Regions from separate parts of the Mesorhizobium sp. W016 genome, predicted to be linked through region 2. Evidence: riboswitches for the same ligand, from Rfam matches in the RefSeq annotation. Region 2 holds a riboswitch; the other holds the start of a gene.
The links. A riboswitch is a leader RNA that binds a small molecule or an ion and turns the genes downstream of it on or off. The one in region 2 is predicted to bind cobalamin.

Region 1 (4,404 bases), 3.5 Mb from region 2:
AGGAGATCACCTCCGGCGAGCTGAAGATCGCCGGCGAGGTGGTGAACGATGTGCCGCCTTCCAAGCGCGGCATCGCCATGGTGTTCCAGTCCTATGCGCTCTATCCGCACATGACCGTCTACGACAACATGGCCTTCTCGATGAAGATCGGCAAGGAAAGCAAGGCCGAGATCGACAAGCGGGTGCGGCAGGCAGCGGAGATCCTGCAGCTGACCAAATATCTCGACCGTCTGCCCAAGGCCATGTCGGGCGGCCAGCGCCAGCGCGTCGCCATCGGCCGGGCCATCGTGCGCAACCCGAAAGTGTTCCTGTTCGACGAGCCGCTGTCGAACCTCGACGCGGCGCTGCGCGTCGCCACCCGCATCGAGATCGCCAAGCTGAAGGAATTGATGCCTGCCACGACCATGATCTACGTCACCCACGATCAGGTCGAGGCGATGACGCTGGCTGACCGCATCGTCGTGCTGAAGGATGGCCATATCGAGCAGGTCGGCACGCCGATGGACCTCTACAAGAAGCCCGGCAATCTGTTCGTTGCCCAGTTCATCGGCTCGCCGGCCATGAACATCCTGCCGGCGACAATCGACAGGACGGGCAACCCGACAATCGTCAGCCATGTCGGCGGCCGCAAGGCAACGGTGCCGATCGCAACGCCGGCGTCAGCAAAGGGTGCGGCAGTCAGCTTCGGCGTGCGGCCGGAGGATCTGTCGGCCGCCACCGGCGCGGAATATCTTTTCGAGGGCGTGGTGGACTATGTCGAGCAACTCGGCGAGGTGCAGCTTGTCTATGTCGATATCGGCCGCGCTGACCTGCCGTTGGTGACCAAGCTGCCCGGCAATGTCGAGGTCAAGCGCGGGGCAAAGCTGCGACTGACCGCGGATGCCGGGGACCTGCACATCTTCGACGCCGATGGGCACTCCTTCTCGCTCAAGCCGGTGGAAGTGAAGGCGGCTTGAGATAGCTGCGTCGTACAGGCATGAAAAAAGAGCGGCGGGCCAGGCCCGCCGCTCTTTTTTTAAGCTTCGGCTGTTAGTTGTTGCCGAACCGATCCCTGTCGCTGCTCTGAGGAACGAACTTCTGTTGGTCGTTCGACGAGTTCAGCAGCTTGTAGACCGCCGAGTTGGTGCCGGTCGACGAAGTGCGGGTGGTGTCGACGGCAGCGGCCGGCTGGTTGGCGCCATTGGAGCCATAATTGTCGCTGCCGGCAAAGGCAGCGCTCGAAACAGCCAGAACGGCTGCGGTGGCAAGAACGATCTTCTTCATTTTAGTCTCCTGAATTTTTCTGATGCCGCCAGCTGCAGCGGATAAGCCCGCCGCGTGCTGGGAACCGGCTTTTAACGGCCGAAAAGGTTACGGTCGGCACCGTGGGCAGGCGCCTCCTCGGCTGGAGCCGACTTCTCAACCGAAGCCGTATGGCCACTATCGGTCGACGTAATCGCAGGCTGGTTGGCGCCGTTCGAACCGTAGTTGTCGCTGCCGGCGAAAGCGCTGCCGGAGATGGCCAAAACGGCGGCGGCAGCAAGGATGATCTTTTTCATTTCAATACTCCTGAATTTTTTGGGATCCCGAGAGCGACGGGGTAGCCGCCCTTCTTTGGTCGGGATCAGCGATTGCCGTAGAGGTCGCGGTCGGCGCCCTGAACGACAGGCTGCTTGTCAGCGTGCGCCGGCTTCTGAATGGAAGCCGTATACGAGCTGTCGACCGAGACGGCTGGCTGGTTCGCACCATTGGAACCGTAATTGTCGCTACCGGCGAAGGCGCTGCCGGTGATCGCCAAAACGGCTGCGGCAGTGAGGATGATCTTTTTCATTTTTAGTACTCCAGTTTGTCTGTCCGTCTAGCGGCGTGTCTTGGGAGGAATTCGCGTCGTTCGGACAGCTCCGATGTGGGAAAGCCATAGGCTGGTTTCCAATCACGAAGTTGTTCCGTGTGGACCACGGTCCTGCACCTTGAAATTGTGCCAGGAAGTTCCTCTATGGTCATTTATCGCATTGTTTTCAGTCGCTTATGTCGAACCGAGTGGTTCGCTCCGGTGTCGGTTTCCGGGCCGTCGTTCACACCATCCTGCACGCATTGTCAACAGAAACGAACCGTTCGGTTCGATTAGAGATTGCTAATAGTAACTTTTCGATACCGTTGAGCCCTTTTTGCCCCCGATCGGAACTGGATCCGCAGCAATTCGAAACGGCGATGATAGCGCCGCAAGACAGGATCTCAGCCCTTCGGTGGTCGGCGGGGCGTATGCCGCGCGTGTCGCGCCGCATGGATATGATGTCGCTTTCATGCCGACGTCGCGATCGCTGCCGTGATTAGATGATCGCATCTCAGGTGCCGCTTCGTGACGACGCAGCGGAGAATTGGGAAGCCGGTCAGAATCCGGCGCTGCCCCCGCAACGGTGGTGGAGTTGAAGTCGCAACGGGAGACCACTGGGCAGCAGCCTGGGAAGGTGTCGCGATGGTCCGCAAGGACAACTCCAGAGCCCGGAAACCAGCCCGAGATGCATAGACTCGACTGATCGCGGTGGGCGGTCAAGAGGTGGATAGTGCATGTCCGGCGCCGCGCCGGCCTGCGTCCGATCCTTCCTCCATCACCACCAAGTTCAGTCCTTAAACCACGAGGACAGAACTATGGATACGCGCAACGACATGCTGAGGCTCCTGAACGGCCGCAAGCAAGGCTTTTCGCTGGAACAGCCCTTCTACACCGACCCGGACTATTTCAAGCTCGACATGGAGCTTATCTGGTATCGCGACTGGCTGTTCATCGGCCATGATTGCGAACTGCCGAAGCCCGGCAGCTATATCACCGTGCAGATCGGCGATTATCCGGTGGTGCTGGTCCGCGACCAGAAGGGCAACATCAACGCCTTTCACAATTCCTGCCGCCATCGCGGCAGCCGTGTCTGCAACACTGAGAAGGGCATGGCGGCAAAGCTTGTCTGCCCCTATCACCAGTGGACCTACGAGCTTGACGGCCGGCTGCTGTTTGCCCGCCAGATGGCCGACGGTTTCGACAAGAGCCAGTTCGGCCTGAAGCCCGTCGCCTGCGAGAGCGTCGGCGGCTACATCTTCATCTGCCTGGCAAAAGAACCTGCCGACTTTGCCCCGATGCGCGCCATGATAGAGCCCTACCTCAAGCCGCACCGGCTGAATGAAGCCAAGGTCGCCTTCGAGAGCACCATCATCGAGAAGGGCAACTGGAAGCTGGTCTGGGAAAACAACCGCGAATGCTATCACTGCGCCGGCAATCATCCGGAGCTGTGCAAGACATTCCCCGAAGCGCCGACGGTGACCGGCGTGCAGGGCGCCGACAGCGATCCGGAGATGCTTGCGCACTGGGCGAAATGCGAGGCGGCGGGCCTGCCGAGCAAGTTCCGCATCGATCCGGCCGGGCAATACCGCGCCACCCGCGCGCCGCTGCTGCGCGATGCCGTCAGCTACACGATGTCCGGAAAGCGCGCGGTGACGAAGAACCTGTCCGACACTGTTGCCGCCGACCGCATCGGCACCTTGATGCACTACCACTATCCGACGACCTGGAACCACATACTGATCGACCATGCGGTCACCTTCCGGGTGCTGCCGATCAGCGCTACGCAAACCGCGGTGACGACCAAGTGGCTGGTGCACAAGGATGCGGTCGAGGGGGTCGACTACAACCTTGAGGAGCTCACCCATGTCTGGACCGAGACCAACGACCAGGACCGCCGCATCGTCGAGGAAAACGCCTTTGGCATCCTGTCTCCGGCCTATGAGCCCGGCCCCTATTCGGAGCTGCACGAGGGCGGCGTGATCCAGTTCGTCGAATGGTACGCGGCCTTTATCGGCCCGCGCCTTGCCGAAGGCGGCCGGCCGGCGCTGCGCAGCGTCGCGTGAGCTGGAGCAGGCGAAGAGGGACCAGAGGATGAATGCGATGACGGATCTTGGGCTCTATCGCCATCTCGACCAGATGGCGCCGTGGAACGATAGGCTGCAGGTGCTGGAAGTGATCGGCGTCAGCGACGAGGCGCCCGACGTCAAGACCTTCACCTTCCGCTCCGACAACCAGACCTGGTTCCGCTACAAGCCGGGCCAGTTCTTGACGCTGGAACTGCCGACACCGGACGGGCCGCTGATGCGCACCTACACGCTGTCGTCATCGCCATCGCGGCCCTTTTCGATCGCGGTGACGATCAAGGCGCAGGCCGGCAGCATCGGCACGCGCTGGATGTTCGACCATCTGGCACCCGGCTCGCATGTCAAGGCCTATGGACCGGCGGGCGACTTCTCGTTGCACAGCCACCCGGCGGCCAAATACCTGTTCATTTCGGCTGGCTCCGGCGTGACGCCGATGATGTCGATGCTGCGCTGGCTGAACGACTGCGCGCCATGGACCGATGTCGGTTTCGTCAACTGCGCGCGGCG
Region 2 (4,404 bases):
CTATAGGGACGCCCGCCTGCCGCGAAAGATCGAGGCCCGCGCCTTGCTGGCCCCCTTCGATCCGGTGGTCTTCGAGCGCGCGCGCACCGAGCGTCTCTTCGATTTCCGCTACCGCATCGAGATCTACACCCCGGCCGACAAGCGGCAATATGGCTATTACGTGCTGCCTTTCTTGCTCGGCGACAAGATCGTCGCCCGCGTCGACCTCAAGGCCGACCGGCCTGCGAGTGTCTTACGCGTCCACGCCGCCTATGCCGAAGCAGGCGCACCGCCTGAGACCACCGCACAGCTTTTCGAGGAACTAAAGGAGATGCAGGGCTGGCTTGGCCTTGAGCGCATCGAAGTGACGCCGGCCGGCAATCTGGGGCCGGCATTGGCTAGCGAGAGAGATGGCCAACCCTTGCAGCGTCTGTCATAGACGCCTCAATAAGCCTCGTAGGTTGTGCAATGGCATCGGACAAAGTGCTCGACATGATCCATGGCGCCCTCATTGCGCATGGAATAGATGCAGTCCGCAGAGATAGGGACGTCATGCTCCAATCGAAGCAGCTTCGGTTTGAGGCTGAGGTGTTCGAGACGAGTTCTGACCGGCTGGTCCTGGAAATCTACATTTTTTCTCCGCTGCTTGATGTTCAGCCGGTCATTGAATCCTTTGCTGGCTTCGGCGACACGCGCTGACGTTGCCCCCAAGTTTTATCCAATTCTGAGTTCGCTCCGGCGATGAATGTTGCCCTGTTGGGCGGTTTGAGCGACGGGCACCGGCGCGGAGCTGATCATCGTGCGCAGCGCTGTGTCCCGTCGCGGGGTGAAGGTGTGGGCGAACTCGAAGGGGGTCTGCCATCCGAGCCTCGAATGTGGGCGATTGAAGTTGTAGTCTGCCCGCCAACTGGCCAAGACCGCGCGAGCCTGTGCCAATGAGGTGAACAGCATCTCGTTCAGCAGTTCTTCACGGAGGCGACCGTTGAAGCTCTCGATGAAGCCGTTCTGCATTGGCTTGCCCGGCGCGATATAATGCCAGTCCACGCGGCTTGCATCGGCCCAGGCAAGGATCGCATTGCTGGTCAGTTCGCTGCCATTGTCACTGACCACCATCTTCGGCTTGCCGCGTTCGATCATGAGCCGATCGAGTTCGCGGGCAACCCTCACGCCGGACAGAGACGTATCCGCGACCAACCCCAGGCACTCGCGCGTGCAGTCGTCGACGACGGTCAATATCCGGAAGCGACGGCCATCGGTCAGCTGATCCGACACGAAGTCCAGTGACCAACGGTCGTTGGGTGCAACGGGGACCATCATCGGTGCCCGCGTTCCAATGGCTCGCTTGCGACCGCCACGGCGCCGTACGGCAAGCTTCTCCTCGCGATAGAGCCGGAACAGACGCTTGTGATTGACCACATAACCTTCCCGCCGCAGCAGCACATGCAGGCGGCGATAGCCGAAGCGCCGGCGCTCATGCGCGATCGCCTTCATCCGCTCCCGCAGGTCACCATCGTCGCCACGGATCGCCTTGTGGCGAACCGTCATCCGGCAGCAGCCGATGGTCTTGCACGCCCGCCGCTCGCTCATCTCGAATGCCGTTCGAAGATGCGCGACGGCCTCTCGCTCGGCAGCGGGCGTCACCATTTTTTTCCGAGAAGATCTTTCAAAGCGGCGTTGTCGAGCATGGCGTCCGCCAGGAGTCGCTTCAGACGAGCGTTCTCATCCTCCAGCGTCTTCAGCCGCTTCGCTTCCGACACGTCCATGCCTCCATACTTGGCCTTCCATTTGTAGATGCTGGCGTCGCTGACCCCGTGCTTGCGGCACAGATCGGCCACCGAAACTCCGGCCTCGTGCTCCTTCAAAATCCCGATGATCTGCTCTTCACTGAAACGGCTGCGCTTCATTCTCTGGTCCTCGCGTTGGGCCAGAGCGAACTTCAAACCGGATTAAGCCAAAGGGGCAACGTCAGCGCGAACAGGAACTGAACCAGGCGTTTGAAAAGTTTCTCCGTGGTGTTTTCCATGTGGCCATTGAGGGACTGGCCGATCACGTCTGCGAGAACATGCAGGCCGAAATAGAGCTTTGGCAGCGAAGCAGCGCCAGTTGGAAGATCTGGCGAAAAGATGCCCGCTGGAAAATCTATAGCGGCCCGGTCATTTCCCAGGCCACAACCGAGCTATGCTCGCTGACACCAGGCTATCCAGCATTCTATGCCAAGCTGGAAAAGCTGTTCACAGCTTCGGTACCCCCCGGAAGCCATTTTGTCCGGACCTTTCTGGCAGGCTTGAAGGGCACGCTGATTAGTGCCGAAGTCCTTCTGGACAACGCGGTTTGGCATGAGGGACAGAATCTGGCTGTCGGTCATGACTGGGACTATAGCGATGGCTATCAAGCTATCCGACAGGTCATCCTGGCACTGCCGGAAGCCGGGACATGACAGCCCCTGCCGACATCGCCATGTCGTAGCCGTGCGTTGACACCGCCGCCCGCAAAAGCCTAAATCCGCTGCAGACGGTCCCCTGCCCGCAACGGCAAGGGCCAAGAGGGAATGCGGTGCGGGATTTCGGTCCCAAATCCGCGGCTGTCCCCGCAACTGTAAGCGACGAGCCAAGGCCGAAAGCCACTGGGTAACACCGGGAAGGCGGCTAACCAAGGCGACGACCCGCGAGCCAGGAGACCTGCCGTCTGAGACAAAGTATCCGATCGCCTGGCGGGTTTCCGGGCAAGGAGCACGGTTTTTGGACCAGAACAGCAGTTTTTCGGCTGGCACAGCGGACATTGCGTCCGGGGACAACGACGCCCTGACCGGCGTGACCGTCATCGTCTGCGCCTCCTGCCGCGATGAGACCGGTTCCGACGCCCATCCGCGCGCCGGCGAATTGCTGGCTGAGGACACACGCCGCGCCGCTGCCGGCGATATCCGAGTCCGCACCGCCGAATGTCTCGGCAATTGCAAGCGCCGCCTCAGCGCCGCGATCCTGCGCGATGGCTGCTGGAGCTATGTCTTCGGCGATCTGACCGCAACCAGCGGCGCCGACCTCGTTACCGGCGCAAAGCTCTTCGCGACTTCGGCCGACGGCCTCATCCCGTGGCGCGGCCGGCCCGATAGCCTCAAGCGCGGCCTCGTTGCCCGCATCCCACCCCTCGACATGCTGAAGGACTGACGATGAACGCTTCAAACCCGGCCGCCAACCTCTCCCGTGTTCCCTGCACTGTCGTTACAGGCTTCCTCGGCGCCGGCAAGACGACGCTGGTCCGCCATCTCCTGGAAAATGCCGGCGGCAAGCGCATCGCCATCATCGTCAACGAGTTCGGCGACATCGGCATCGACGGGGAAATCCTGAAAGGCTGCGGCATCGACACCTGCCCCGAGGAAAACATCGTCGAACTGGCCAATGGCTGCATCTGCTGTACAGTCGCCGACGATTTCGTGCCCGCCCTCGACAAGATCCTCGCGCTGACACCGAAGGTTGACCACATCCTGATCGAGACCTCGGGCCTGGCTCTGCCCAAGCCGCTGGTCCAGGCGTTCCAGTGGCCGAGCGTGAAGAGCCGGGTAACCGTCGACGGTGTCATCGCCGTGGTAGACGGCCCGGCGCTGGCCGAAGGCCGCGTCGCCAACGACATGGACGCTTTGCAGGCACAGCGCGCTCAGGACGAGACGCTCGACCATGACGATCCTGTCGAAGAAGTGTTCGAGGACCAGATCGCCTGCGCCGATTTGATCATCCTGTCGAAGAGCGATCTGATGGACGCCCCCGGTTCGGCCCGCGCCAACGCCATCATCAATGAACATTCCGCCCGCGCGGTAAAAATCGTGCCGACTGCGCATGGCAAGGTCGACCCGTCGGTGCTGCTTGGCCTCGGTCTCGCCGTCGAAGACGACATCGAGAACCGCAAGTCGCATCACGACGGCGCTTTCGATCATGAGCATGACGATTTCGACACCTTCATCGTCGACATCCCCTCGATCACCAATCCGGACGAACTGGCAAAGCGCGTCGCTGCCGCCGCCGAACAGGAAAACGTGCTTCGCGTGAAAGGCTTCGTCGAGGTCGGCGGCAAGCCGATGCGGCTTTTGCTGCAGGCCGTCGGCCCACGCGTCAACCATTACTATGACCGCGCCTGGACGGCCGAGGACGATCGCCGCTCGCGTCTCGTCGTCATTGGCCTGAAGGGGCTGAACCGTCCGGCGATCGAGCGTATACTCGCCGGTTGATCTCAGGCACGAGCCGCGATGCACATACTCACCACGACCTCCGCCTCGCTCGACGATCTCGCCGAGCCGGTTGATCTCCGGCAGACGCCGGCGGATATCGTGGCGCTGTCCTTCACCGACAGCGACCTCGCCGGCCTCGCGGCGGCCTGGAAGGCCGATGCCGCCCGCCTGCCGTCGATGCGGCTGGCGGCGTTGCGCGACCTGCG

Region 1: it holds a riboswitch for cobalamin, as region 2 does, so the genes downstream of both, ACYG9V_RS06865 (aromatic ring-hydroxylating oxygenase subunit alpha) here and ACYG9V_RS23660 (DUF1636 family protein) in region 2, are expected to answer to the same signal.

Annotation. Positions count from the first base shown of each region.
Region 1 is NZ_JBTTIF010000002.1:1,303,734-1,308,137, forward strand. It holds gene ACYG9V_RS06845 (ABC transporter ATP-binding protein) at 1-956, shown strand, start outside; gene ACYG9V_RS06850 (DUF680 domain-containing protein) at 1,030-1,263, opposite strand; gene ACYG9V_RS06855 (DUF680 domain-containing protein) at 1,335-1,538, opposite strand; gene ACYG9V_RS06860 (DUF680 domain-containing protein) at 1,604-1,810, opposite strand; cobalamin riboswitch at 2,310-2,511, shown strand; gene ACYG9V_RS06865 (aromatic ring-hydroxylating oxygenase subunit alpha) at 2,629-3,876, shown strand; gene ACYG9V_RS06870 (FAD-binding oxidoreductase) at 3,914-4,404, shown strand, end outside.
Region 2 is NZ_JBTTIF010000002.1:4,769,309-4,773,712, forward strand. It holds gene ACYG9V_RS23640 (winged helix-turn-helix domain-containing protein) at 1-418, shown strand, start outside; gene ACYG9V_RS23645 (hypothetical protein) at 448-678, shown strand; one part of gene ACYG9V_RS23650 (IS3 family transposase) at 694-1,625, opposite strand; one part of gene ACYG9V_RS23650 (IS3 family transposase) at 1,625-1,883, opposite strand; gene ACYG9V_RS23655 (DUF6348 family protein) at 1,961-2,416, shown strand; cobalamin riboswitch at 2,475-2,679, shown strand; gene ACYG9V_RS23660 (DUF1636 family protein) at 2,718-3,143, shown strand; gene cobW (cobalamin biosynthesis protein CobW) at 3,146-4,198, shown strand; gene cobN (cobaltochelatase subunit CobN) at 4,217-4,404, shown strand, end outside.